DNA from 3 places in the Capsulimonas sp. genome. Region 3 is predicted to be linked to each of the others. Evidence: riboswitches for the same ligand, from Rfam matches in the RefSeq annotation. Region 3 holds a riboswitch; each other region holds the start of a gene.
The links. Region 3 has a riboswitch for cyclic di-GMP ahead of ABIZ35_RS04795 (hypothetical protein). Riboswitches for the same ligand answer to the same signal wherever they lie in the genome.

Region 1 (5,752 bases), on a different contig from region 3:
CTCCCCGCGCCGGCCTGGATCGACATACAAGTCGCGCCCAACATGATCCACGGACTGTATCAGTTGGTCCGGGCTGTCAAACCCAAGGATCGCGGCCATGGACGGGTTGGCGCTGATTAGCTTCCCTCCCATCGTCGTTTGGTAAATGCCTTCGACGGCGTTCTCGACAATACTCCGATTGCGCGCCTCCACCCGAACGCGCTCGGTGATGTCCGTACAGACGCCGATCACTCCCGTCACGCGCCCTTCCCCATCGAATTCAGGTGTATACTGCGAATCGAAATAGGCGTCGCCGACATGTCTCGTTTCGCGCACGCTTTCCCCGGAGAGCGCGCGGCGAATGATGGAGAGCGAGTGCGGATCGTTGCGGTACAGTTCGAACATCGAACGGCCGACGACTTCTCCTGGGCGCAGCCCCACGACGCTCAGCGCCTGCCCCTCGGACAGCCGTATCACTCCCTTATTGTCCATGGCGTAGAGGACCAGAGGGGCGCCGGTCAGAATGGCGTGCATGCGGCTCTGGCTTTCCCGCAGCCGCTGCTCGGATTCCCGCCGCTCTTCGACTTCACGCCGCATTTCTTCTGACGCGGCCTCCAGATCGCGGGTGCGCTCCTCGACAATGGTTTCCAGGCATTCACACGAACGGCGCAGCGATTCTTCCGCCCAAATGCGCGCCTCTTCTTCTCGCCGCATTCGTCGCCGCATCCGCTCGTAAAAAGCGGCCAGATAAGCGGCCGCAACACCGGTGATAAGCCCGACTGTGACAATCCCGATCACATGCGACTGCCAGTTGCTAAGATTGGGCGTCAGCGCATGTTCGACGGTTTCACAGAGGGCGGCGCAAAGCGCAGCCACGAGCCCTGTGCCGAGGACACGCCGTTTCGGCCATAAAACGCTGGGCGTTGAGGTATTCATGAAGAGATTCCTGGACTTGGCTCTCGGCCTGCGGACGTATCCGCCTCACGCGACTGAGTGGGGCCGAACAGCGCCTCCAGCGGCGCCGTGTCCAGTCCTCCCGGCGCGGGCGGCAGGCTCAAAACATGGTCCGCCAGACCTGACAGTCGCACCATGGGAGCTGTCGGGTGGACACAGTCGAGCTTCAGTGCATCGGGAAAGACGGCGACTGCGTACACGGGCGACTGGCTGTCGCAGTCCACCAGATAATGCTGCGCCGCCTTGCGGTTTCGCTTCAGCTGTTTCGTGACGCTGCTGCGCAGCGGCTGCCGCACGCCGTCATCGTGCAGCCGAAACCAGGCATCGCCGTGACACGCGTAATGCCCGGTGAACGTCTTCACTTCGACGACCAGAACACCGAACGGGCCGACCACGATCAGGTCGGCGTCCCCCTGGTGCGTGCCGGGGACGACGAAGTTGGAGATACAGGAATATCCGTCGGGAAGCGCCAGCAGCGCCGCGAGCGCCGCTTCTTCCCCTTCCGCGCCGCGCAGATAACGGTTGTAGTTGCGCATCGCCTTGACGCCGATATTGACGCCGCCGAGCGCAAGAAACGCCGCCGCCGCAAAGCCGTAGCCGCCAAAGTAAGCGGCCTGAGTCCACAGAAGCACGCCGCCCCCCACCCCGGAAACCGCAAGCGCGCCTTCGATGCGCATGACCTTGTCCGCATAACGCGCATGACGAATCACATTCATATGTTTATTGTCGGCATGAAGGAGGCAGGGCTCAAGAGCACTTTTCTGGCAATTTATAGGACATTTTGGCTCACCGGGAGCCATAACGGACAAAACGCCCGAGCCTCTTCCTAGAAGAGACCGGGCGTTCTATCATCTATTTCACGCACTCGCACCTTCGGAAACGTGGCTGCCATGCCGGGGCCGCCCAACGGCGGTCCAGTTATAGGCCCATGCGCTTTGCGTCCTCCCCTTTCGGAGAGTTTGCCTTTGTCGAGCAGCGATTGGTGGGTTATGGTGATTTCATTATAGGATGTTTACGGGGATTTGCTCACCCGTATTTTTACCAGGATTATGCGTAAGCCCACATCTGGAAGATGTGGGCTAGGCTGAGGCAAAACCAGCTGAAGCAGGTTAGGATGATGAGTGACGTTTGCGTGCCCCAAGAGTCTGCTTTAGCTGACTTCGCCCCAGCCTAGCCTACAGCCTTCCAGCTGTAGGAGGATTGCGCATCTTACGCGTACGGCCCCACCTTGGCCTTGGCGTAGATCATATTCAGCAGATTGACGGCATCCCGCGCGCCTTCGGCGGCGACCTGGGGCGGACGTCCTTCGCGCACGGCGAGAACGAAATCCCGAATGTTGCCGTAATGCCCATCGCCGACGAGAGCCGCCGGGTCCTTCGAGGTATTGGACTGCGTCTCAGCGGAGCCGCTCAGATCGCCGAACTCGTCTTCATAAGGGTCTTTGGTAGTAAAATGCGCCAGATGGTCGCCCACCAGCATCGCGCTGCCCTTGGTCCCGCTGACATCGATCCGCTCGGGAAAACCGTCGTACGCCAGGGTGGTCATGGTGATCGTCCCCAGCGCGCCGTTTTGGAACCGCACGGTGGCGACGCCCAGAGTCTCGCCTTCGATGGTCCGGTGGAATCCCGGCGTCAAAGTCGCCGAAAGAACTTCCTCGACCGGGCCGGCCAGCCACTGGACTTTGTCGAGGCTATGAATGCCCTGGTTGGAGAAGACGCCTGCATCCAGCGCCCACGTGCCGCGCCAGTCGCCACTGTCGTAATACTCCTGGCTTCGATACCACTTGGTCTCCGCGCACGCGAGCACGATCTCGCCAAAGGCGCCCGACTCCACCGCACGCTTCACCTTGCGCGCCGCCGGCGAAAACCGCTCCTGAAACACGCCGCCATAAGTGACGCCCGCCGCCTTCGCCGCCGCAATCGCCTCATCCACGGCGTCGATCCAAACATCCAGCGGCTTCTCAGACAAAATATGCTTGCCCGCCCGCGCCGCCTGCGTCGCCATTCGGCCATGCAGCCCGCTCGGCGTGCAAAGCGTCACCGAATCGATCTCGGGGCTGGCGATCATCTCATCAAACGACTCAAAGACCTTGCAGCCGTACTTGCCCGCAAACTCCTCGGCCCGGCCGCGCACGACATCCGTCGTCCCCGCCAGCCGCGCCAATCCTTCTTCCTCCAAGCGCCGCAGCGCGTCCCCATGTGTTCCCGAAATCACGCCACATCCCACGACGCCCACTCGCAAAGGCTCCATAAACGCCCTCCCTGCCCAGTCAGTCTTGCGCTCTTCACACGCTGACCGACAGTTAGGCGGCGATGACGCGTTGTCCTGCGCGAATGGTTCGAGGGAACCTATATTCGTGGTCACGACCTTTAAATCCATTGAGCAGCGTTCACTTCAGCGCGATCACGATTGCCTTATCGGGGTGCGTTACATAATTCCAACGATGCTCTCGCCAGCGCACTGTGACCTTTCCCGAAAACTTCGGCCGTATGGTTGCCCTAACGAGTTTTGAGTTACGCCATTCCAGATCGACGCCATATCCGCCGCGTGCGCGCACGCCCTTGATTTGCCCATCCGGCCAGGCGCTAGGCAAGGCAGGCAAAAGATGCAGTTCGCCGGTGTGGCTCTGCAGGAGCATTTCCACAACTCCGGCGACAAAGCCAAAATTGCCATCGATCTGAAACGGCGGATGCGCGTCGAACAGGTTCGCATAAACCCCGCCCCCGCCTTCGTAATTGGTCCCGGCGTCCTTCGTGAGACGCAGCGCATCTTGTATCAAACGATACGCATGGTCGCCGTCGGCAAGACGCGCCCATGCGGCGATTTTCCAGGCAAGGCTCCAGCCCGTGCCGTCGTCCCCCCGAATTTCGAGAGAACGCCGCGCCGCGGCAAACAGATCGGGTGTTTGACGAGTGATCTGGCTGCTGGGATAGAGTCCATACAGGTGCGATATATGTCGGTGATTCTGGTCCGGCGCCTGCGCATCCCAATCTTCAAACCACTCCTGCAGCTGGCCCTGCGCTCCGATCTGCATGGGAGCCAATTTCGACCGTACGCCGTGAACCGTCTCTCGAAACTGGGGATCGACGCCCAGGACCTCCGATGCTTTGACGCAGGCGTCGAAGAGATCGCGTAAAATCTGCATGTCCATCGTAGGGCCGGCGCATACCGCCGCGTCGGGGTGGTGCTGATGTTCCGGAGAGAGCGACGGGCATGTCACCAGCCACTGATGTGTCGGCTCCGCCACCAGCGTCGCGATGAAGAACTCGGCGGCCCCCTTCATCGCGGGATAATGCTTCGAGAGCGCCGACTTGTCGCCCGTGAAAAGATAATGCTCCCACAGATGGAGACAAAGCCATGCGCCGCCGGTCGGCCACATTCCGGCTCCCCAGTAGTCACACGGAGCGGTCGCGCGCCATCCGTCTGTATTGTGGTGGCATACCCAGCCGGGCGCGCCATACTGCTTTTGCGCGGTTGACTTGCCTGCCTCGGCAAGCTCCATCACCAGAGCAAACAGCGGCTCATGACACTCGGGCAGCGCAATCTTCTCCGCCGCCCAGTAGTTCATCTCAAAATTGATGTTGGTTGTGTACTTCGAATCCCAGGGAGGGCTTATCGAATCGTTCCACAATCCCTGGAGAGTCGCCGGCTGGCCTCCACGTCGTGAGCAAGAGATGAGGAGATACCGGCCATAATGGAAATAGAGCGATGCGAGATCAGGATCTTCGCCCCGGCCGAAAGCCAAAATTCTCTGGTCCGTCGCCTCGTTGCTTGCCTTTTTACCAAGACGGAATTCCACACGGTCAAACAGCCGCTTGTGCGAAGCGATGTGGTCGCGCCGGAGATCCGCGTAATGCCGCTTCTGTGCCGCCGCCAGATATCGATGAGCGCGAGCCGGCGCATCGCCGCTGACATCCCGGTAATTCTTGTAACTGGTGGCAAGCGAAACCAGTATCGTGACCGAGTCCGCGTGCGACACAACAAGCCCGTCGGCGTCGGCGGTTAACGTTCCCCCCTGCGGGATGTGCCGCGCCAGACCAGAAAACCGGACGGCGCCCTCAAGGCCCTTGGAATCCCCGGAGACACCCTCGATAGTGACGTCCGCTCCCATTGCGCCTACGGTACATTTTTGAGGACTGCCGAACTTGGCGCGATAAGAAATGCGGCCCGGTTTATCGGCGGTGAGCCGAATGACCAGAACCTGATCCGGCTCGCTCACCAGGTATTCGCGGCGGTAAGAAACACCGCCCGAGACATAAGTCGTCGTGGCGATGGCCGTTGTCAGGTCAAGATCGCGGCGATAGTCCTGGATTTCGTCCACCCCTTCCGTGAACGTCAAGGAGAGATCGCCAAACGTCTGATAGGGCATTTGCGCCCAGGGACGGCCGATAAAGTGTTTACTGAAAAGGTCCTGAGCAGTTTTATAATCGCCGGCAAAGACCGCCTTGCGGATTTCGGGCAGAGCTTGCAGACCCTCGGGATTTGCGTAGTCGTGCGGCTGCCCCGCCCAGAGCGTGCTCTCGTTCAGCTGAATACGCTCTTCAGGGGCGCCGCCAAACACCATTGCGCCGATGCGCCCGTTACCGAGAGGCAGCGCTTCTGTCCAGACTGTCGCGGGCTTCGGGTACCAGAGCCGCTGTGGTTCAGAAGGAGTGCTGTCGGCAGGAGATCGTGTCCCCTTGTTTTCCGCGTTTGCGGGATTGTCCGCGCCGAGCGCCTCAACGGCAATTGCCGGCACTGCCGCGGCGAGCAAGGCCGACTTAAGAAGGTCACGTCGATTCATTAGCATTTTCTCAACAAAGCTGCAACTAATCCGCTC
Region 2 (16,602 bases), on a different contig from region 3:
TATCAAGATAAGGATTGGGATGTCACCCTCTTACAGCAGCAGCGTCCTACTTTCGTCATCTTGAGCCAGTACGACACTCAGGACGCCGTGCGTCTCAACAATGCGGACGCCGCACAATACTTCGGCGCTCTGCGCGCGGATTATCGGGTAGGGGCGCAATTCGGAGGATATCGCCTGTTTGGCGAGCAGATCACGCCATTTCCGCATGACATGCTTTACGCCAATCCCGCCATTACGATTTACATCAAAAAATAAAATAATTGCCCCATGCCTGCATGTCTGTATCGCAAGTGTATGGAACAAGGCCGTTCCTGGGGCATAATAAAGAGTGCGGCTTCGCCGCGACGGAGAATTAGGAACGACTTATGACTTATTGCTTGGGGATTCACACGCGCCACGGTCTGGTAATGGCCTCCGACTCACGAACAAACGCCGGTTATGACCAGGTCAACGTCACGCGCAAGATGCATACGTTTGTCCTTCCCGGCGAGCGAGCCTTTATCCTGCTTTGCAGCGGGAGCCTTTCTCTGACCCAGTCCATCATTACGCTGCTCGGACGCGATTTCGATCTGGGTAAAGGCCTGGCGTCGGTGGCGAATATGTACGACGCCGCCCGTGAGATCGGCGAGCAGGTGCGTCGAGTGTCCGAGATGGACCGCGCGGCGCTGGAGCGCGACGAGCTGCGCTACAACGTGCACTTCCTGCTCGGCGGCCAGATCGCCGGACAGCCGCCGGATCTTTATCTGATCTACCCCCAGGGGAACCCCCTGCGCGCCACCGAAGACAGCCCGTTTTTGCAGATTGGAGAAGTGAAGTACGGTCGGCCGATCCTGGTGCGCGGCATCCGCTATCAGGAAACGCCACTGGAAGAAGCGGCGAAGTATGCGCTGATCTCGATCGATTCCACAATGCGCTCCAACGTGACTGTCGGCGCCCCGATCGATATCTGCATCTACCATCGTGACGAGCTGGACATCAACCACCGCCGGCGCATGACGGACAAGGATCCGGATCTGATTGAAATCCATCAGCAATGGGAGCAAACACTACGCAAAGGCGTTTCGGAGCTGCCGGAAATCGATTTCGATACCTACGGTCAAAAAATTTAGTATGCGCGCGGATCAAATCGGGCCGTTTTGACCATAAAAGAGGTTCCTGATCCGCGATTTTACGGGTTTACGTGAAAACTGGTATTATTGACATCTGGAAAAAATACTTTCTTGCCTATAATCTTAACGGAGCACTAAAGATTTTCCCGGCATATGCCGATGATGATATTGTCGCGATGATAAGGAGCGACAACAAAGGCAAACTCGTCGAAAGGCGAGGACGCAAAGCTAAGGGTCTACGGCAGATTTCCGCATTTCGCGCATTGAGCTCGACATGCTCTGCTATGACAGCCAAGCCGCCGCACCACCCGCGTTTGTATAGGCCGACATCACTGTCGTCTATCTAAGTATAGGGTAATTTGGGGGCATTAAAATGAAAATCTCTAACAACGAATCACTGCGGGCAGGACAGGTCTCATCGATCACACCGGCTCCGCGCGTCGCGGCTACGCCGCAAAACGGACCGACGGGAACCACAGGCACCCCGGCGGCCGAAGTACAGCTCTCGTCGCAGGCGCAAACGCTCTCCGCAGCTATGCAGGCGGTGAACGCCGCGCCCGAGACACGGGACGACTTGGTTACGAAACTGCAGAAGCAGATTTCGGACGGCACATATAAGGTCAGCGGCGCCGATATCGCCGATCAGATGGTGCGCCGAGCCCAGGCGGATCGAATCCGTTAAATTATGGACGCACTGCTAAGTGCGCTTATCGTTTAGCGGCCGTTGCAGGACCAGCTGCTGAAACAAACCGGGACTTGTCCGGCATACACGGTAATATTCGGTCTTTACAATGACGCATGAGCTTTTGCTCATGCGTCTTTTTCTTTGTCATCATCCCTTTTTCTTTGACGTCTCCCATGGTGTATACTCTATGCAGGGAGTTCGCAATCCCATGCCGAATTGAACGGCGTTGTGAGTTCGTCAGATAGGGGCAGTGTGTCATTGAATAAAGAGACCAAAGTATACGCGGTCGTCAACCAGAAGGGCGGCGTCGGCAAAACCACGACCGCCGTCAATCTCGCCGCAAGTCTCGCCCAGCTTGGAAAGCGTGTGCTGGTCGTCGATTGTGATCCACAGGGCAATGCGACAACAGGGCTTGGAATCGACAAAAGCGCCCTGGAGATGTCGATGTTCGACGTGCTGGTGGATGATGTCCCCATCGCAAAGATCGTTCAGAAGGACGTGACGGTGCCCGGACTGGATGTCGCGCCGGCGACACTGGATCTCAGCGGCGCCGAGATGGAGATGTTCTCGCAGCTATCGCGCGAAAGCACGCTCCGCCGCAGCTTGAAGCCTATTTTGGGCTCCTACGATTTTGTTCTGATCGACGGTCCTCCTTCCCTCGGTCTTCTCACGCTGAATATTCTGACCTGCGCCGACGCCGTGCTGATCCCGATCCAGTGCGAGTTCTACGCGCTGGAAGGCATCTCACAGCTCATGACGATCGTCGATCGGGTTCAGGCGCATCTCAATCCGCGTCTCGCCATCGGAATGGTCGTTTTGACGATGCATGACGAGCGGATCAACGTATCGCGTCAGGTGGTCAGCGAAGTCCGCGAGTATTTCGGCGATATCGTCGCCGAGACGATCGTTCCCCGCAACGTCCGGCTCAGTGAGGCGCCGAGCTTCGGGCAACCGATTTCCCTTTATGATCCCCGCTCCAAGGGGGCGCAGGCGTACGCAGATTTGGCCCAGGAGGTAGTGAGTATTGGAAAGAAGTAAGCCCGCAGAGAAAAGCCGTCTGGGGCGTGGCCTGTCATCGCTGATTCCCCCATCGGCGCGCCCAGCCGCGCCGCCTGCGGAAGAAAGCGTCAAACCAGTAGAAGTTAAGGAATCGAAGACGCCGGACAACCCGCAGGATACAGTTCAGCGCCTCGCTGTCACGAGTATCAAGGCGAATACGTTTCAGCCGCGTGATTCCTTTGATGACACCGCTCTGGAAGATCTTGCGAATTCGATCAGCGCGCATGGTATTTTGCAGCCGATTATGGTACGCGCTTCTGGCAAGAACAAGTACGAGCTCGTCGCCGGCGAGCGCCGCTTCCGCGCCGCCAAACGCGCCGGCCTTGAGTTTGTGCCGGCGATTGTCCGTGAGCTGACCGACGAAGAATCCCTCACCGTCGCTCTGATTGAGAATATTCAGCGCGAAGACTTGAACGCCATCGAAGCGGCGAAAGGCTATCGGCAGCTGCTCGATCAGTTCGGACTGACGCAAACGGAGCTCGCACGCCAGCTCGGCAAGGCGCAGCCGACGATCGCCAACGCCCTGCGCCTTCTGAAGCTGGATCTCGAAATGCAGGTCAGCATCTCCGACGGCCAAATGACCGAAGAGCACGGAAAAGCGCTGCTCTCCGTGCAGGACCCCGATCAGCGCGTGAAGCTTTGGGAGAAGGTCATCGCCAATCAGCTGAGCGTCGCCGAAACGCGGCGTTTGGCGCTGAAGATTACTCAGAACGGTGAAATCGAAGAAACGCCTCCCACCCCAGCTCGCGATGTTCACTGGATCGCCCTCGAAGACCGCTTGCGTTCGGCGTTCGGCATGAAAGTCGCTCTGCGCCCCTCCCCCAAAGGCGGCGGCACGCTGACAATCGATTTCTCCGATCCGGAAGAAGTCGAAGGTATTCTCGACCGCATTCGCTAAATTTCGGACTTCGACTGGTTTCATTCGCCGACGAATAATTTTCACTTGTTATTCGCCGGCGAATAATGAAAGGCGTATTTCGTGATTGCAGAAGTAATCTCCGTCGGCACCGAGCTTCTTCTCGGCCAGACCATCGACACCGACGCCGCCGCCGTCGCGCAGGCGCTCTCGCGGCAGGGCATCTCTATCTACCATCGCTCCACGGTCGGCGATAACATCGACCGCTTGACTGCCGAGCTCAAACAGGCGCTGGAGCGAGCGGACATCGTCATTACCATCGGCGGCCTTGGCCCGACCATGGACGATCTGACGAAAGAAACCCTGGCGAGCGTCCTGGAAATCCCCCTCGTCACAGACCTTGCACATGTACAGCGTCTCACAGAGATGGGAAAACGGCGCGGCTGGGACAAATTCCCCGAACATTTTATGAAGCAGGCGGACATCCCGGCCTCAGGACGCGGAATTCCCAATAATAATGGGACGGCGCTTGGCGCGATCTTCGAAAAGGACGGAAAGTACGGAATTTGTCTTCCCGGGCCGCCCAATGAGCTGATTCCCATGCTGGAGGAGACAGTGGAGCCGTTTTTTGCGGAAAAAACATCCGGCGAGAAGGCCGTCATCAAATCCCGTGTGCTGCGAATCATCGGAATGGGCGAATCCACGGTCGAAGAGAAGGTCAAAGACCTGATGGAGGACAGCAATCCTACCGTCGCCCCCTACGCAAAGACCGGGGAAGTGCATCTGCGGGTCACGGCGCGCGCCTCCACGGATGAAGCCGCCATGGCGCTGATCTCACCACGCGAGTCGGCGATCCGTGCGCGACTCGGCGATGTGATTTACGGGATCGACTCGGAGTCGCTGGAATACGCCGTTGTGACTCTTCTTCAGCAATCGAAACGCACAGTCGCGTGCGCGGAGTCGTGCAGCGGCGGACTCATTTCCAAACGGATTACAGATATTCCCGACTCTTCAAGAGTCTTTGGTTTGGGTATTGTCTCATACTCCAACGAGTCGAAGGAGACGTTTCTCGGAGTCGACTCCGAGCTGCTCGCGAAGCATGGCGCAGTGAGTCATGAAGTCGCGCGCGCGATGGCTGAAGGGGTCCGAGTCGCTGCCGGCGCCGATATCGGAGTCAGCGTGACGGGAATCGCGGGGCCGACCGGCGGCAGCGAAAAGAAGCCAGTCGGCACGGTTTATATCGGCCTTGCATGGGACGGCGGCGTGAGTTCACAGCATCACCAGTTTCTAGGACGGCGCCAGGATGTGAGTCAGCGCGCGGCGCAGGCTGCACTGGCGCTCGTGCGGCGGTGGCTCATCGCTCCGGAAGACTCCACTTTCAAATCGTCTCCATAAGCAAAGCTCACATACTAAATTTAATTAACTATGTGCAATTACTAATTGCAAGAAAACTTGCGAATAAATTTCCTATTGGCATTCTCGAAAGAGTTATGCTATAATAGATCGTACACTTGTTCTGAATCATTCGCGGATACTATCTGCCGATCACTCTCACACTGATTAACAGCAGACATAAGGAGACTAGTTTTGGATAAAGATAAGGCGTTGGAAATTGCATTGTCTCAACTGGAAAAGCAGTTTGGGAAGGGCTCGGTCATGCGGCTGGGTGAGTCGCCGAAGCAAAGCGTCGAGGCGATTTCGACAGGCTCGCTCGCTCTGGACCTTGCGCTCGGGATCGGCGGCGTGCCGCGTGGACGGATCACGGAGATCCACGGTGCAGAGTCCTCAGGTAAAACGACCATCGCGTACCACATCATCGCCGAAGCACAGAAGCTGGGCGGGACCGCCGCGTTTGTCGACGCCGAACACTCGGTCGATCCGGAATACGCCCGCAACCTGGGCGTGGATATCAATAAGCTTCTGGTTTCCCAGCCGAACAACGGTGAGGAAGCCTTGGAAATCATGGACGCACTGGTGCGCAGCGGCGCTGTCGATGTCGTCGTTCTCGATTCCGTCGCCGCCCTCGTCCCCAAGGCCGAAATCGAAGGCGAAATGGGCGACAGCCATATGGGTCTTCAGGCCCGTCTGATGTCGCAGGCAATGCGCAAGCTCAACGGCTCCATCGCCAAGACCAATACGGCCGCGATCTTCATCAACCAGATCCGCGAAAAGATTGGCGTCATGTTCGGCAACCCGGAAACCACCCCCGGCGGCCGCGCGCTGAAGTTCTACGCGAGCGTCATGCTGGACGTCCGGCGTATCGAGACTCTCAAGCAGGGAACCGACATGGTCGGCAACCGCGTCAAGGTCAAGGTCGTCAAGAACAAGGTCGCCCCGCCCTTCCGACAGGCGGAGTTCGATATTATGTTCGGTAAGGGCATCTCCCGCTCGGGCAGCATCATCGACATCGGCGTCGAACTCGGTCTCGTCACCAAGGCCGGCTCCTGGTTCACCTATGGCGATCAGCGCATCGGCCAGGGACGCGAAAACGCCAAGCAGTACATGGAAGAGCATCCCGACGTCATGGTGGAAATTGAGAAGATCATTCGCGGCGATGAAAAATCCGCGGAGATCCTGACCGTCGGCGCCATCGGCGCAGACGAGTAACCCCTCAGCGCGTATGCCAAACATCACCGCGCTGGAGCCCCAGCAGCGACGCGCCGGACGAATCAACGTCTTCGTCGACGGCCAATTCATCATTGGCGTCGGCGAAGGCGTCGCCGCGTCTCTGCGCCTGCGCATCGGCCAGGAGATCACCCCCGAAAAGCTGACTGAGATCGCCGGCGCGGAAGAGCTGCACCGCGCCACCGAAACCGCCCTCACCTACCTCGAAACCCGCGCTCGTTCTGAAAAAGAAGTACGAGACAGACTCGGCCGAGACGAATATCCCGAAGAGATCGCCGCTCAAGTCATCGAAAAGCTGCGCGAGCTGAGTTTATTGAACGACTCCCAGTTCGCGAAGCAATGGGTCCAGGCGAAAACAAACGTCGCCGGATCACGCCCCGTCGGCCGCCGGCGCATCTCCAGCCAGCTTTACCAAAAAGGCGTCCACAAAGACACCATCGGCGAGGCGCTCTCCGAGGTCACCGACGATGACGAAATCGCGCTCGCCCGCGCCGCCGCGCGCAAGAAAGTACGCGCGCTGAGCAGTGATCCCGAAGTCCAGCGCGCGGAGCGCCAGCGCCTGCTTGCCTTCCTCCAGCGCCGCGGATTTGGCTGGGAAACGTGCAAGCGCGTCGTCGACGAAAGCTTCGCCGCGCCCGACGACGACTTCACTGACGCCAACGATGATGACGACTAAAACAGCCCACAACCAATAATTCTCCCAATAACGACAAAAATAAATGCGTGATGCAAGGAAACCAGGAAAACCAGATCCAGAAAAGCAGGAATAAGAGTAGGCAATCGTGAAATAAGACGGATCAGTCCGCCAGTACTGATGACGGATAAGCGACTGAACGTGACATGTGTATGTCATTAACAAGCGATCACCGTCCGCTCAACCTCAGCAAAATCTTGGGGTGAGGGAACGATAATATATGTGGGAAGTCATTGTCCCTGCGGCCATACTAGGGGTCGGGGGAATCGTCTTATTTTTTGCCTGGATCAAACCGGAAAAAGAAAAAATCCATCGGCTCGCGCAGGAGACCGATCGGGAGAGAGAGCAGCTGCGCCGAGATACGGAGACACGCAATAAAGAGGCGCTGCTCGAAGTCCGCGAGGAAGCACAGCGGCTTCGCGACGAGAGCGCGCTCGAACTGAAAGAAAAAAACGCGGAACTGCAGAAATTTGAGCGGAAACTGGCTCAAAAAGAAGAAACGCTCGATGGAAAGCTCGGCGCGCTAGATCGGCAATGGGAATCCGTGCGTGCGCGTGAGCGTGAGATCGACCGTCAGCATAAAGAAGCAGCCGCCCTGCGCCAGCTCCACCAGGACGCACTGGAGCGCGTTTCCGGCATGACCGGAGAGGAAGCGAAACACGCGCTCATCAAAGAGCTGGAGGATCAAACGCGCCACGAAGCGACGCGGATGATCATGCAGATCGAGGAAGAAGCCAAGAACGAAGGCGACAAGCGCGCCCGCAGCATCGTCACCATGGCGATCCAGCGGATCGCCGCCGACCATGTGAGCGAAACGACCGTCTCCGTGGTCCCCCTGCCGTCCGACGACATCAAGGGCCGGATCATCGGCCGCGAAGGCCGCAATATCCGGGCCTTCGAAACGCTGACCGGCGTGGATGTCATCATTGACGACACGCCCGAGGCCGTCGTGTTGTCTTCGTTCGACCCCGTGCGCCGGGAAGTCGCCCGCCTGGCGCTGGAAGCGCTCGTCATTGACGGACGCATCCACCCAGGACGGATCGAAGAGATCGTTGCCAAGGCGCAGGAAGATGTCGACGCCATCATCAAGGAAGCCGGCGAGCGCGCCGTCATGGAATCGGGCGTCACCGGACTGCATCCGGAGATCGTCAAGCTGCTCGGCCGCATGAAGTACCGAACTTCTTACGGCCAGAACCTGCTGGATCACTCTATTGAGGTTTGTCTGGTAGGAACAACGATCGCGGCGGAGCTTGGCGCGAACATTACGATCGCCAAGCGGGCGTGTCTGCTGCACGACATGGGCAAGATCGTGCCCGACGCCGACGGTCCGCACGCCCTGCTCTCCCAGGAGCTGATGCTGAAGTATGGCGAAAGCGAAGCGGCCGCCTACGCCGCCGGCGCGCATCATAATGACATTCCGCCCCACACGGTCGAGGATGTCATCGTGCAGCTCGCTGACACGATCTCGGCGTCCCGCCCCGGAGCGCGCCGTGAAATGCTGGAGTCCTATGTCAAGCGGCTCCAAAAGCTGGAAACAATCGCCGACTCGTTTCCAGGGGTTGAAAAGACCTACGCCGTCCAGGCGGGCCGCGAGATTCGTCTGATGGTCCGTCCGGAGATCGTGGACGATGTGCAGGCGCATAAGCTCGCGCGGGATGCGGCCAAGCGCATTGAAGAGGAAATGGAGTTCCCCGGTCAAATCAAAGTGACAGTGATTCGGGAGACACGCGCCATCGACTACGCCAAGTAGCCCATAGAGGCTGCACAGGGCAGGTCGATACCACCAAGATGGATCGGTCTTTCCCGGCGCAAGCTGGGGGAGATCTTAGAAAGAGTTACGGACAACGTGCGAATTTTAATGCTCGGCGACGTCGTCGGCAAGGTTGGGCGGGAAGCGGCGGAAACAATGCTGCCGACCCTGAAAGAAATGTACTCGCCTCAATTCACGATCGTGAACGGTGAGAACGCCGCCGCAGGACTTGGGATTACGCCGGAGATCGCCCGATCGCTTCTGCGAAACGGCGCGGATGTGATTACGCTCGGCAACCATACATGGAACCGTCGGGATATTGTCCCCTATCTCGACCAGGAGCCGCGTATCCTGCGCCCGGCGAATTACCCTCCGGGAACGGCGGGAAGCGGCTACCGCGTATTTACTGCGGAAAACGGGGTGCGCGTCGGCGTCGCCAACATGATGGGACGCGTCTTTATGGAGGCGCTGGACGATCCGTTTCGCACCGCCGATAAGATTCTGGAATCGTTCCAGGGGCAGACAAAGATCTCCTTTTTCGACTTTCATGGGGAAGCCACTTCGGAGAAGACCGCCTTCGGGTATTATTTGGATGGAAGAGCCAGTGTCGTCGTCGGCACGCATACGCATGTCCAGACGGCCGATGAGCGGATCCTACCAAAAGGGACAGCGTACATCACGGATGTCGGAATGTGCGGGCCGCAGGACTCCATCATCGGCATGAACGCCGAGATTGTCGTCCAGAAGTTCGTCACACAGATGCCGAACCGATTTGAAGTCGCCGAAGGCGGAGTCGTTCTGTGCGGCATTGTCGCCGATGTCGATCCGGACACCGGCCACGCGACACAGATCCAGCGCGTTCAGATTCGGGATATTCACTAAGTTATTCACGATCAAAAATCGTTTACTATCAATCTCATTTTCCAGTCCTTTCCCATGGGAGAGCAATCAATGACACGTTCCAATATTCTCCGCGGCGCCGCCATTTTCGCAGCCGCCGCACTGATCCTGCCGGCCTCGGCCGCGAAGCCTAAGAAGCCGGCCGCCACGCCGCTTCCCAGACTGCCGCTTCCTTCAGCGAAGCTAAAGCCCGCGCCGGTCAATGCGCCCAGCGGCCTCGTCGTCGCGAAGCTCGATCCCTCGGAAACCGTGATCTACAGCGGCCAGCCAGCGGCCCAGCTTGGCGTCACGACCCAGAACTGGGGCGCGGGCGCCGCAGCCGACACCACCGAGCTTGCGTACCGAAATACCCACTCACTCAAGATTACCACCTTCGGTCTCTATTCCGGCGGCAGGATCACCTTCAGCAAACCAATCGAGCTGGGCGATCGAACCCCTGCCACGAACCGGATCATGCAGTTCTATATCCGTTTCGGAGATGAAGCCAGTCCTCCTCCCCCAGCTCCGGAATCGGATAACACAAATGGAGTTCCAGGAGCCTATCCCGGCGGAGGACCAGGCGCATACCCGGGCGGAGGCGCGTACCCAGGCGGAGGCGCCTATCCGGGCGGCGGAGCGTACCCAGGCGGGGGCGCCTATCCCGGCGGCGGTGGGTTTGGCGGCGGGCCTCAGATAATGCCACAGTCGTTCATAGATAGCCCAGGGGTGCGCTCGGGGGTTTACACCGGCGGCGCCCAGGTTCATTTGATGCAAGGACGCGGCAGAGGCGGACGGGGCGGCGGCAGGGGCGGCTCTCCTAGCATTATGCCAGGAGGAGGAGGCTTTCCTGGAGGCCCTGGCGGTTTCCCGGGCGGCGGTTTTCCACAGCGCGGGGTTGATCCTGCGGATCAGCCATGGCAGCCGCCGGTCAGCCATATTCGCTTCCTGTTTACGCTCGCCAATGGCGCTCAGTACGACATCGTACGCGATGTGCCCGGGGTCGGCTCCGTCGATGATACAGAAGATCTCCGCACGGCCTGGCTGCCCGTCGGCATCCCGGTCAGCGCGCTGAAGTTCCCGGCCGGTTCTGATAGCTCGCCGCTGCAGAGCGTGATGGTGAGCGGCGACGGCTATTCGGTCACCTACATCGGCAAGATCAGCCTCGTCAATGACAATACGCCGATCACCGCCTGGGCCGGAGACATGCAGGATGTCGCCGCCAACGACACCGTAACTCTGAAAGCACGGGCCGAAGGCGGCGCCTCGATGCTGCACTATTCTTGGGACTTCGACGCCGCCGATGGCGTCACGGAGCAAGCGACGGGTCAGTCAATCACCAAAGTGTTCACAAAGCCGAACGAGACGCACACGGTGACCCTGACGGTCAGCGACGTGGACGGAATTAAGAAGCCTGTCGTGTCGACCGTGGTCATCAAGGTCGAAGACTAAGTATGGGCTTGCCCGATCCCATGAACGAACCGCTTCCCACTCCGCTTGAGGACCGGCCGCACAAACGGCGGCCGGTCCCACTCGCGCTTCTCGTCGCGATGCGCCCCAAGCAGTGGATGAAAAACCTCCTCGTGCTCGCCGGGCTTCTTTTCACTCTCGATCGGCGCCACCCGCTCAACGACTTCCAGCTCGTTGGAGGGGGCTTTCTTCTGTTTTGTCTGCTTTCCAGCGTCGTTTACTTGATCAACGACCTGGTGGACCAGGAAAGCGACCGCCGTCACCCTCGCAAGCGCCGGCGCCCGATCGCCTGCGGTGAACTTCCTCCCAAGGTCGCCATTGCGGCCGCCGTGATCTTCGGCGCTATCGGACTGGGGGGAGCTGTGGCGCTGAATCCCATGTTCGGCGCTGTCGCGATTCTGTATTTCCTGCTGACACTGGGGTATTCGTTCCACTTCAAGCATATCGTCATCATCGATGTGCTCGTGCTGGCGGCGGGCTTCGTGCTGCGCGCCATCGCCGGGGTCGTTTTGATCCAGGCAGGCCTCTCCAACTGGCTGATCCTCTGTACGCTGATGCTGGCCCTGTTTCTGGGCCTCTCCAAACGTCGCGCCGAGCTGATCGCGATGGAGCGCAGCGGCGCGACGGGCACACGGCGTATTTTGAACGAGTATACGTCGGGCATGCTGGACCAAATGATCGTCATCGTGACTTCCAGCTGCCTGATGTCGTACTCGCTCTACACCATCGAGTCAGATGCCGCGGCGCGTCATCACTACCTGATGGTGACAATCCCCTTCGTCATCTACGGGATCTTTCGGTATCTGTATCTGATGCATCGTCATATGCTCGGAGAGTCGCCGGACGCCGTCATCCTTGAAGATCGCCCCACCCTCATCAATATCGCTCTCTGGGGAGTCACCACGGCGCTGATCGTCTCGCACGTCTTCGATCCCCTCCTCTCGCATCTCACCCACTGATCTTCGATCCCTGCGACGATGTTTCGCGGACCGACGCATCGGGTAAACCTCCAGCATAGCCTTGCACACTTATGTGTGTCTTCGCAAGACGCCATCGGATGGCAAAACGTTAACCACGCACTTTATACAGGAGAGAAGACATGGCGACAGATTTGGAAAAGGAAGCCCTTCGCGCGCAGCGCAATGCGGCTTTGAACATCGCAGCCGACAGCACCGTTGAGCGCAACGCCGCACTGGACGTTGCGACGGACAGCACGATCCAGCGGGACGCCGCCCTGAACGTGGCCGCAGGGACCGCCCTGGAGCGCGATGTCGCTCTGGCCGATCGGAATCGCGTCGCCGCCGAGCGGAACGCCGCCGTGGGACAGCGAGACGCCGCACAGCAGTATGCCGCCGTAGAGCGCGACGAAGCCACCAATAGCAAGACCGGCTTCTACGTTCTGCTGGGCATTGTCGCCCTGATCTTGTTCGTCATGGCCGCCGTCCACTTCACACGGCCGAATACTCCGCCGCAGGCGGATGTCACGGTTCGCACGACCGTTCCAAGCGCGGCGCCCGCGCCAGATCCCGCGCCGATCACTATGCCGAGCGGTGTCAGCACTCCAGTCGCGCCGCCCACAACGATCGTCGTTCCGCAGCCTGCGCCCCCCCCGCCGACCAATAACACCATTGTCGTGACGCCCCCCGCTCCAGCAGCGGAAGCGCCCCCGGCTCCTCCGGCCGCCGATGCCGGCTCGTCCTCGACGACCACGACAACGGAACAGACAACGACGGTAGCGCCTGCGGATGGCTCCAGCACCACCACGACGACTACGCCGTAGCTCGTATTTGATCGACATGAAAGCGGCCCCTGGCAAACGCCTGGGGCCGTTTTTGTGCTGGAACCCTTCCCCATTTGACTCTGTTTCATAAATTGAATGACGTTGAGGTACTATTATAGAGTGAATATACGTCTTGGAGTGACCGCATGATCAACCTCATAATGACGATCGATCCCTGGCGCCACGATTGGCTGCCGCAGTTCGTCGCGCATTATCGCAAGATCGGCGTCGAACGGTTCTTGATTTCGGCCCATGTGGATAGCGATCTGTCTCCGGAAGACAAAGAGCGGATTCACGCCGAGGTGGCCGACACCCTAAAAAGCGTGGGTGTGGATTGGTGCGGAAAGATCGACTGCAAGTTCGATGCGATGGCGATCCGCGCTTACCATGACAAGATTCAATCGACGATGTGCCAGCCCAGTGACTGGATCGTATGGGCGGACTCCGATGAACTCCAGCAGTACTGGGACACGCTGGACGTTCTGACGCGCCAGTGGGACGCTCGCGGCGTCAACTGTGTGGGCGGCGACTTCCTGGACCGCATCGCCGAAAACGGCAATCTGCCGGCGTTCGACCCCGACATCCCGCTCTGGAAACAATTCCCTTATGGGAACCGCCTGACACGCGTCCTGCTGCAAGGCCGCTCCATGAAGGTTGTGTGCAGCAAGGCGACCGTCGCGGTCAAATTCGGCAACCACGATCCGACATTCGAGCAAAAAGTGAAGTGGGAGACTCCCCGCGCGGTGATCCACCACTTCAAGTGGGACAACACCGTCATCGAGCGTCTCAAGGAGCGTCTCACGGACAGCTGGAAAGAGCGCTGCTGGTGGTGGGAACAGACCCAGCGGTTCAACGACCATGTCGCGCAGCACGGCCGTATCAACACGGACGAAATCCCGATGAAGCTCGCCGGCGATCCAGCCGCCAAGCTCCCGAAAACCCTCAAGCTCTACGCCATCGGCTCATTCTACAAATACCGATGGCTCGCGCAGCAGTTGAAAGCCACCAAGAGCCTCTCGCCGCAAGCGGCGAAGGCGTAGCCAAGAAAAGGCTCCGACAGTGCATCACGAATATGCACTGTCGGAGCCTTTTCCATGTCCGCGCCATCCCCGTTCCCACCCTGCATCGCGTGTCACAATCTAAGCATCCGAAGACCCAAGCCGCCACGCGTTGATGGCAGCCCACACCTCCGCACCAGCCATGATGATGTCGCACACAGGATCTTTCACATCATAATAAGCATCCTCATCATCTGGATGATAGCGCGCCAGCTGCCGCTTGATTTCCGCGTACCCCTCAGCGGCTATTGGGTTCGCCCTCAAATAATCACGGAACAGGAGCGCATACCTCTGATTGGGGTTTCCCGCAACCCGAACGTGGAGATTTACGCGGCGCTGTCCCTGTGGCGTCAGAAAGAATAACTTCACCCAGCGCTCGGAAGTCGTGTCCATGCCGAGAGGCAAATGATCCCCTCGAATGTGCTCTAAGTGAACATAACCTAAGGCGCAAATGCTGTCGACAATCCTATCCTCAGAGTCCTGAGACCTCACCGTGACCTGCACATCGATCACGTCCTTGGCTGGCAACCCGCAGACCGCCGTGGAGCCAATATGATCGATCCGCAGCGCTAGATCGCCAAGCCGATCACGCAGCGGAGTCGCGATAAGCTGGAACTCGGAAGGCCAGCGGTCAGCATAGGGGATAATCTCAATCGACATAGCAATACTTTACCATACTGGGATTATCGCGGCGCGTCGAAGGTCTTCTGTATCAGCTCTTCCACCACGCGTGCATCCGGAATACCAACAAACTCCGCATCTACTGAGTGTGAATCTCCATCACTATCTCGGTTGAATGCTACCGTCCCAGTTCCGTTTGCGTGATCTGTTCGCTCCAGCATGTTGATCGAGTCCGTGAAATAGGTGCAAACCTTCTTGTTTCTTCCCGAAGAGATAATCAAGACGCGCTTGTTAGTGATCGCATATATGGTGTTTAGCGCAAACCGGTAAGTAAGCAGCGGGTGAGATAACAGCCACACGCCGGCCAAGATAAATGGAACAAAGAAGAGGTCGAAGATCAGGCCATACATCCCAAAGAGCCTGCCTAATCCAGATTCGCCGCGATTGCCTGAGTGAGAAACCACAATCGCGTTGATTATGAACGCAGTCCATACAACGCCGAATACAAAGTGCCCCAAACTTGACCGCATCGATCGCACCGGATCCGGCCTTCCAGTCCATAAAAGAGTTTCTCCAGCGTTCAATTCACGTGAGACCGCCTGCTCAGATGCTATAAGCGACATTATTGGAGTCCTGGCTACGTAGCAGAGCTGATACATTTACTCTACAACACAATTCGACACAAAGCAAGACCAGCTCCCGAGAGTTAATTTTCGGGGGCTGGTCTTTGGTTCATGTTTGTTGAATGCCGATACCTTAGTGCAGAGCTTTTTCACATCTCTCCCTACAGCTGCAATCCTTTATCGGTCAGCTTCATGCGTCGCAGGTCGAACCCAAAAGCCGTCGTAGCTCCTTGGGCAATCGCCGCCTTTACGGAGGTCATATGCTCCGGCTTCGCCTTCGCGGCCGCCACTGCCTGGCCTGCGAGCACCGCATGAATGAGCATGGCTTCGGCCATTTCTTGCTTTTGAGCATCCGTCGCTGAGGCAAATTGCGGCGTAGATTTGATTGCATTCGCCATCTGCCTGCGTACCGCAGCCACTTGAGGCTTAGGCGGATCCTCGTCACGGCCACGAACGCCATACCAGGCAATAATCAAATAGACTGTCATAGCGTCCGCGACATCGTTGGTTCTCAGGTCATACCGCGCCATCTCCCGCCCCAGCTGTCCAATGATATCTTGGGTTGCGAACGCATGCTGAAGATCCGCCGCGCTCTTGGGATCCACAGCGCGGGTCTTCGCAACAAACTGCGCATAGTTGCGCTTTCTCACAGCGGCGCTGGGATGAAAAGTTGTCGACACCCGAGTCGCACGACGAGGCCCAGACGCAGGTTTGGTGAACTGTGAACGCATGGAGCGTGATAACGCTTTGGCGCGAGAGCGCTCTGATTGCGTCACATGATCCATAGACAGAGTATTCGTCATAGCGCCCATATCAAAGACGCCCTGCGCCGCTACAGGCTTGATGTTCGCGGGCGTCGAAGTGACGATGCTCAGAGCGACTAGGGCAGATAACTTTCTCAGAGTTCCGTTCCGCATGGCTCTCCTCTTGATCGTTGGCGTATTCTCAGAGAATTGCTCTCAGAATAGAGATTAAAGCTAAGGCTAGAAAGCACAAGCCTCTCTTTCTCATATACTTTCCCGCCTATCGCACCAGCCGAAACGCAAGAAAGCCTCTCAGGCAATGCCTGAGAGGCTTTCTTGTTTCTGGTTCATCACTTTCGTGATTGATTATTAATCTGGCGGCGTCCTATTTTCCCGGGCAGTTGCCCACCAAGTATCTTCGGCGCAGGAGAGCTTAACTTCCGTGTTCGGAATGGGAACGGGTGGACCCCTCCGCCATAGGCCATCTAGAACTGGTATAAGCTAAAATCAATGTCTCTAAAATGCTCTTAACTACTCAATTCAGCGTCAAGATAATATTTTTCTAATATATATGCTATCGTAGTCGCAAAGGGTGTATATCGGCCTCTACTATCAATCTCGAAAATATTTTGGAGAATTCTTTTGATGTCTTC
Region 3 (7,024 bases):
GTCGCCCAACCTCATCTCGGTCGCCCTGCGGATCGCCGGCGCCGTCCTGCCCGAGCCAGGCGGCATTGGAACGGCGCGCGCGAAGGGAAGCGAAAGTCATTCGCCAGTGTCGCCCTCGCCCACAACCGTGCTGACGCAAAAGGCGGCGGAGTCGAATAACGAGGATGAGGGCCTCCCCTACACCGCCTCCTGAGCCGCGATCAGCTTGTCGATCCGAGCGTCCAGCTCCACATCCACCACCTGGCGCGCTGGGTCGGCGTCATACCAGTCGATTACTTCCTGCGCGCCCCACGACAGCGGGATCGTCGCGGCGAAGTCGGGGACGAGGCGCTTGACCTTGGTATTGTCAAAGATTACGCTGTTGGTCCGGTCCCCGATCAAGCCGTCATTCCATTCTGGGAAGTGCTTGCCGATCGTCGCCGACGGAACGTACACCATCTTTGCCGTGGCGCCAGAGGCGTGGGCGAAAATCTCGTAGATCTGGTTCCAGGTGAGCGCCTCGTCGCTGGTGATTTGAATGGCGTCGCCGATCGTTCTTGGATTTCCAAGCAGGCCCAAGAAGCCCTTTGCGAAATCGCGATGATGCGTCATCACCCACAGCGAGGTCCCATCGCCGTGGACCATGATCTTCTTTCCCTGCCGCATGCGGTTGATCTCGGTCCAGCCGCCCATGAACGGCAGCAGGCGCTGATCGTAGGTATGGGAGGGACGGACGATGGTCGAGGGGAAGCCCTGCTCCCGATACGCGCGAACCAGCAGCTCCTCGCACGCGATCTTGTTGCGAGAGTATTCCCAGTAAGGGTTCGACAGTACGGTGGACTCTGTGATCGGCAGGCTCGCCACGGGTTTTTGGTAGGCGCTCGCCGAGCTGATGAAGACGTATTGGCTGGTCCGTCCCGTAAACAGATCGATGTCGGTCTGGACGTGTTCGGGAGTGAAGGCGACCCAGTCGACAATGGAATCAAAGTTGAGGCCCTGAATCGCCGCGCGCGCCGACTCTGGATCGCGGATGTCGCCGTGAAGAACGCGGGCGCCCTCGGGAACGGGACGCGAGCTGCGCCCGCGATTGAGCAGATAAAGCTCGACGCCGCGCTCGACCGCGAGCTGCGAGCAGGCGGAGCTGATGATGCCGGTGCCGCCGATGAACAAGACTTTTTGAGGCATGGTTGTACTTTCACCCGGAGCCGTATTTTCTCGCCGCCGTCACTTAGCGGTTCGATGTGGTCTTATACGTCGGCGGCATCCCGAACTCCTTCGCTCGTCGCGCCGCCCGGTTTATCGAAGCGCCGCCCCAGGACTTCTCAGAGTCGCCACCAGCCCGCTGAATACGAGCGCCGCCAGCACGACAGGCGGCCACTGGCGTGCGGCGTCAATGCTGATGCTTCCGTCGGGCGGCGCGAACAAAAGTCCATATTTGATCAGCGTGATCTGGTGCGGGGCCGACGAAGAGCCGAATAAGCTGGAGATTTGCGATCGCAGCGCCCCGCCCATATCTGGCATCATCACAAAGGGCGGATACAGCAGCAGCGTACTCACCACAAGGATCCCGATCCACATCACTCCGATTTGCTTTCCGTTCATTCAGGCATCTCCCCTAATTTTCTTCCGACACTCAGGGAGACACGAAAGACACGATTTAGTTGCGCCGGAAACGTACAAAGCGCCCGGCTTCTTCGTGAGAAGAAACCGGGCGCTTTGCAATATATATTAACGCACTCGCACTTTCGGAAACGTGGCTGCCATGTCTCATCACCTTGCGGAGACTTGGGTTAGGCCCATCGCTTTGCGTCTTCTCCTTTCGGAGAGTTTGCCTTTGTCGAGTAACGATTGATGGGTTAGGTGCTTTTATTATAGGAATTTTACCGGTCTTTGCTCCCCGTGAAAATTACTGGGTTTTATTGCACCGCGCAATTATTGTTCAGATTCCGATCGCCACCGCCGCTTTTCCACCGTGCGCACATTTTCCACATTAGCCAATGTCCGCAAATATCGCGGCAGCCGAAGCAGATCGTCATCCGCCGTATCCCCCGTCCACGGCGCCACACGCACCAAATTGCCATAACTGCGCAGATGCTTCTCTGGACTGTCGTCAACAACGATCACTTGTTCCAATCGATAACCACGGCGTTTGAGCTTCACAAGGTTCTTCGTCCCCACATGAGCATCGCAGTCGGGATCGTAACGCACGGTGCAGCGCTCAATCGCCCACAAAAACGATGGCGGCTGTGGGAACAGGATCTGAACAATGGCTTCGGCGTAATCACGTGTCGCGGAAGTCCAGACCGCCGTTTCGAAATGCGCAAAGCAGAAGGCGAGAAAATCGTCCACGCCGGGCCGTTTGTAAACAAAGTAAGGGCCGACGGCAAAGCCCGCCGCGCGTTCGAGCGGACGGCGCGCTGCATACACCAGGGTTTCGTCAAGATCGAGAACGAGAAGTTTGCGATTCAAAATCTGTCAGCGCCGCCTGTAAATATTTGACCACCCGCTGGCGATAAGGCCACGCCATCGAGCGCAGGGGGATACGGTTAAGCCAGTGGTTGCTCGGACCGTATCCCGTTCCGCGCTTGCGGCTCAAGATCATATTGGACGGCATAGCCTTCTGTGACAATGTCGCGATGCAGACGCGCAGCTCGTCGAGCGACGCGAATCGCAAATCCGCGCGGTCGATCTCCACGCGGTACATGGAATAGCCCTGGCCAGGCGTGGGTTTGGGCATCGGCGGCGTAAACTCATCCGCTGTGCGCCATCGGTTGCCTGCGGTTTCTATGTGCACCCAATAGGTCATTGGGGATTCACAGCGCTTTGAATTGTAGTCGATCCAATGCTTTTTCATGGAACCCATTTATTGTCAATACAATGCGACCGTATTCAAGATTTCCCGGTTATGAAACCCGGGCCTGGGAGCGGCCGGACCGCTAACCGTCCGTGCCGGACGGAGGAGAGGATGTTGGCGGCTGCGGAATTGCGGCCTCAACGGAAGTCCAGAGTGTTTGTTTTGCGTGATGCAGCTTCTGATTTTTAATATAATCGATGATCTTACTGCATTGGGAGTGGCTGAAGCTGAATGCTCCATATCCTTCCTGCCAGCCGAAGAACTCTCCCGCAAATAGCTGATCTCGCGCGAATGCTGAGGAGACACCTTTTACTTGCTGCATCAATTTGGCGACGCTCAGCGGGGTTGGCAGTGTCACCGCCAGATGCACGTGATCGGGCATGCCGCCCGTCGCCAATATCTCACAACCGAGACGCGCACACTCCGCTTCAATGCATCGGAACAATGCCGCTTCCTTGTCTGCGGTAATCAACGGATACCGCAAATACGTTCCCCACACCAAATGCAAATAAACGTTGATTGTATTACGAGGCGCCAGCGGCATTGTCCCGTCTCCGTATAATCTCTTAATTCTTCCGTCCGGCACGGACGGTTAGCGGCCCGGCCGCTCCCAGGCCCGGGTTTCATAACCGGGATCATTCACTGCGAACGGTCGCGCCGATCTACTGAGCTTCATGATTCCAGCCCATGCAACTGAGCCTGGTGATTTTATCTCACGCCGCCATCGTAAACAGCGGCGTTTCCGATTGGGCCATGATTTGCACATCGGCGCGTTCGTCGTCGGTCAAAGGCGTGAAGGCGTCGGCGATGTCGAGGGCCATGCGGAACAGACGGATGTCGCCGGGCGGGATGGCGGCGGTGATTGGGAGGGAGAGGCAGTAGCGCAGGGCTTTGGTGGCGTCCGTCCGGTCGGCGAGCGGTTCGTACCAGGGTTTGGGGTATTCGCTGCGGTTCGGATCGCCGTCGCGCCAGGGGCCGCGCGCCATGCCTTTCAGCGCAAGGCGGGCGACGCCTCGGCGCTGGGCCTCTTCCAGCACCTGCGGGCCGAAACCAGCCTTTTCGAAGGTGACGAAGTTGAACGGGAAGAGGATGCTGTCGAAGTCGAACTGGTTCATCAGGGACAACGCGGCTTCGACGCTGTGCGCGCTGAAGCCGAGATGACGGACTTTGCCGGATTCGCGGGCTTTGGCGAGCGTCTCCATGGCGCCGCCGGGAGCAAAGACTTGCTCGACGTCTTCAGGCGTGGTCATGGCGTGCAGCTGGTAGAGATCGAAGTGATCGGTTTGCAGCTTGCGCAGAGATTCCTCCAATTCTTCCCGCGCGCCGACGGCGTCGCGTTTGCCCGATTTGCAGGCGAGAAAGACATCGTCGCGGTACGGGGCCAGCGCCGGCCCAAGCATCGTCTCGGCGTTACCGTACGAGGGCGCGACATCAAAATAGTTGACGCCCCGGTCGATCGCTTCGCCGACGTATCGCGCCGCTTCGTCCGTCGTCACATCCATCACGATGATTGCTCCGAAGCCCAGAATACTGAGGTCCAAGCCCGTCTGTCCATACGGTCGTCGTTCCATAGTTCTCTCCTCGCCGATCTGCTGGCAATAGTCGATGCAAGTATTGTACCTAAATGTTTTTCGCCTGACGAGTGGGGGTAAACTAGGGACGCAAAGCTTTTTGAAGGGCCCACAAAATTGCCGACACTTACCCGTTTTTTGCCCGTCAACCAGAACCCCGGCGACGCCGTGATTCCCATCGAACAAAAATACGACGCCCTGCGCGCGCTGCTGCGCGAACTGGGCTCCGTCGTGATCGGATTTTCCGGCGGCGCGGACAGCGCGCTGCTCACGAAAGTGGCGCACGATGAACTGGGAGACAAGGCGCTGGCGGTCATCGCCCTATCCGAATCGTACGCACGGCGAGAGCGCGACGAGGCGCTGGCGCTGGCGACACAGATCGGCGTTCCCGTCCTGACCGTGGATGCGCGCGAGCTGGACAACGAAAACTACGCCTCCAACCCGGCGAATCGCTGCTATTACTGCAAGACCGAACTGTTCACGCATCTCGAAAAAGTCGCTCGGGCCCAGAATATTCCCTGGATCGCCTACGGCGCGAACCATGACGATTTGGGCGACTATCGCCCCGGCCAGCAGGCGGCGCAGGAGTTTGGCGTCCGCGCTCCCTTGTTGGAAGTAGGGATGACCAAGGCGGAGATCCGCCATATCTCCAAGCAGCTGGGGCTGGCGACCTGGGACAAGCCCGCCATGGCCTGCCTTTCCTCACGCTTCCCCTACGGCACGCGCATCACTGCCGAGCTGCTGGAGCGATTGGACGCCGCCGAGGATTATCTGCGCCACGATCTACAATTTCGGCAGATCCGGGTGCGTCACCATGACACGATCGCGCGTCTGGAAGTGGACACGGCGGAGATGAACCGCCTTCTCGATCCCGCACTGCGCGAACAGATCAGCGCGCGCCTCAAAGCGCTTGGTTATACTTACGTCGCGGTGGAACTGAGCGGTTACAAAAGCGGCAGTTTGAACGCAGCTTTGACTGCAAGCGGAGCGGCGAATGGACACTGAGCGCCTCGCCGAATTGCTTCGCCAGGTGCAGGGCGGCGATGTCAGTATTGAAGCCGCGCTGTCGTCGCTGCAATCTCTGCCATACGAATCCGTCGGCGACTTTGCTCGTCTCGATCATCACCGCGCCGTTCGGACCGGAATGTCGGAAGTGATTTACTGCCCCGGCAAGAGCATCGATCAAACGGCGCAGATCGCGCTGCGTCTGTTCGAAACATCGGGACGCGTTCTCGCCACACGCGCGGCGCCCGAACAGTTCGACGCCGTGCAGGCCGTGCTTCCCAGCGCCGTCCACCATCCCCTCGCCCGCCTGATTACGGTCGGCGATTTTCCCAAACCCAAAGACTCGGAACGCTATGTGGCGGTGCTGACGGCAGGCACGGCGGACACGCCTGTGGGGGAAGAAGCGGCGCTCACGCTGGAATGGCAGGGAACGCGAGTGGAGCGGCTTTACGATGTCGGAGTGGCGGGCCTGCACCGGCTGCTGGATCAATTACCGATCGTGCAGGGCGCGCAGGCGCTGGTGGTTGCGGCGGGAATGGAAGGCGCTCTGGTGAGCGTGGTGGCGGGACTGGTCTCCCGCCCCGTGGTCGCCGTTCCGACCAGCGTCGGTTACGGCACGGCGTTCGGCGGAGTCGCCGCCCTGCTCACCATGCTCAATTCCTGCGCCGGCGGCGTCGCCGTCGTCAACATCGACAACGGGTTCGGCGCCGCCTGCTACGCGCATCGGATCGTCAGCGTCTAAGAGCGCGATGGATCGAAGAGGCTTTAGTACTGGAATTGCGGAGGGCCGAAGTTGGCGTTGACGCCACCCGCGCTCCAATGCCACTTGGCGGTGCTATGAATATGTTCGCCGCCGCTAATCACGGAACTATCCCCGGATTCCCAGTTGGCCTCTCCTCCGCTGACGGCGGAGCATGCACCGTCAGCTTCATTACTGTTTCCGCCGGCGATGGATGAGCCAACGCCCCATGCATAATTAGCGATGCCGCCGCCCACGGTGGAAAAGGCTCCCACGGTAGTATTGTTCTGGCCACCAAGGATCGAAGACCACTGGCCGCCGATCGTATTGCGCCAGCCAGTGACGATTCCGCCCACACTGCTGTAGTTTTGATAGTCTCCAATGATCAGATTGTGTGAGCCGGTGCGGATATCCAGATTATTCATTCGCATCTGATTGTAACCAATGATCAGATTTCCCAGTCCATTCGAGGTTTGAGCGCTGGAGTTGTCGGGGGTATTGGGCAGACCATTCGTCGCGCCCAATCCATTGACGATGTGCAGGTTGCCGGTGATGGTCAAGTCTTTATTGTTGACGGTCATCAAACTGAAGATCGCCAGCTGAGCAGGCGTCAGCGCCCCGCCGACGCCCGTCGCGCCTTTGGGTCCCGCCGGGCCCATCGGACCGGCGGGTCCCATCAGGCCTACGGGCCCGGCGGGTCCAGGCGCCGGATGCGTCTTGATATAATTGATATTGCTGATCAGCGACGTGATGGCGTTCTGGTACGCGATGCTTGAGTTTTGCAGCGTGGCGATATTCGTTTGCTGTGCGACGACGGTGTTTTTCAGCGATGCAATGGTAGCCTGCTGGGCAGCGGCCGTGTTTTCCGCCTTCGTC

Region 1: it holds a riboswitch for cyclic di-GMP, as region 3 does, so the genes downstream of both, ABIZ35_RS05225 (nuclease-related domain-containing protein) here and ABIZ35_RS04795 (hypothetical protein) in region 3, are expected to answer to the same signal.
Region 2: it holds a riboswitch for cyclic di-GMP, as region 3 does, so the genes downstream of both, flgM (flagellar biosynthesis anti-sigma factor FlgM) here and ABIZ35_RS04795 (hypothetical protein) in region 3, are expected to answer to the same signal.

The regions. Positions count from the first base shown of each region.
Region 1 is NZ_JBDSQY010000075.1:123-5,874, forward strand. Features, by position in the region: partial or broken gene ABIZ35_RS05220 (PAS domain-containing protein) at 1-915, opposite strand, end outside; gene ABIZ35_RS05225 (nuclease-related domain-containing protein) at 912-1,649, opposite strand; cyclic di-GMP riboswitch class I at 1,806-1,907, opposite strand; gene ABIZ35_RS05230 (Gfo/Idh/MocA family oxidoreductase) at 2,143-3,183, opposite strand; gene ABIZ35_RS05235 (glycoside hydrolase family 95 protein) at 3,323-5,716, opposite strand.
Region 2 is NZ_JBDSQY010000224.1:2,619-19,220, forward strand. Features, by position in the region: gene ABIZ35_RS16590 (glycosyltransferase family 39 protein) at 1-255, shown strand, start outside; gene ABIZ35_RS16595 (peptidase) at 366-1,109, shown strand; cyclic di-GMP riboswitch class I at 1,297-1,413, shown strand; gene flgM (flagellar biosynthesis anti-sigma factor FlgM) at 1,483-1,791, shown strand; gene ABIZ35_RS16605 (ParA family protein) at 2,053-2,832, shown strand; gene ABIZ35_RS16610 (ParB/RepB/Spo0J family partition protein) at 2,819-3,751, shown strand; gene ABIZ35_RS16615 (competence/damage-inducible protein A) at 3,833-5,104, shown strand; gene recA (recombinase RecA) at 5,297-6,316, shown strand; gene ABIZ35_RS16625 (RecX family transcriptional regulator) at 6,330-7,010, shown strand; gene rny (ribonuclease Y) at 7,249-8,778, shown strand; gene ABIZ35_RS16635 (TIGR00282 family metallophosphoesterase) at 8,875-9,660, shown strand; gene ABIZ35_RS16640 (PKD domain-containing protein) at 9,730-11,106, shown strand; gene ABIZ35_RS16645 (decaprenyl-phosphate phosphoribosyltransferase) at 11,109-12,083, shown strand; gene ABIZ35_RS16650 (hypothetical protein) at 12,224-12,904, shown strand; gene ABIZ35_RS16655 (glycosyltransferase family 2 protein) at 13,051-13,944, shown strand; gene ABIZ35_RS16660 (GrpB family protein) at 14,044-14,622, opposite strand; gene ABIZ35_RS16665 (hypothetical protein) at 14,646-15,206, opposite strand; gene ABIZ35_RS16670 (DUF6683 family protein) at 15,368-16,123, opposite strand; rRNA gene rrf (5S ribosomal RNA) at 16,322-16,439, opposite strand; gene ABIZ35_RS16680 (hypothetical protein) at 16,477-16,602, opposite strand, start outside.
Region 3 is NZ_JBDSQY010000069.1:696-7,719, forward strand. Features, by position in the region: partial or broken gene ABIZ35_RS04785 (SDR family NAD(P)-dependent oxidoreductase) at 1-193, shown strand, start outside; gene ABIZ35_RS04790 (SDR family oxidoreductase) at 178-1,164, opposite strand; gene ABIZ35_RS04795 (hypothetical protein) at 1,276-1,581, opposite strand; cyclic di-GMP riboswitch class I at 1,724-1,822, opposite strand; gene ABIZ35_RS04800 (HAD family hydrolase) at 1,912-2,448, opposite strand; gene ABIZ35_RS04805 (hypothetical protein) at 2,417-2,833, opposite strand; gene tnpA (IS200/IS605 family transposase) at 2,916-3,377, opposite strand; gene ABIZ35_RS04815 (aldo/keto reductase) at 3,547-4,404, opposite strand; gene larE (ATP-dependent sacrificial sulfur transferase LarE) at 4,522-5,409, shown strand; gene larB (nickel pincer cofactor biosynthesis protein LarB) at 5,399-6,151, shown strand; gene ABIZ35_RS04830 (hypothetical protein) at 6,175-7,024, opposite strand, start outside.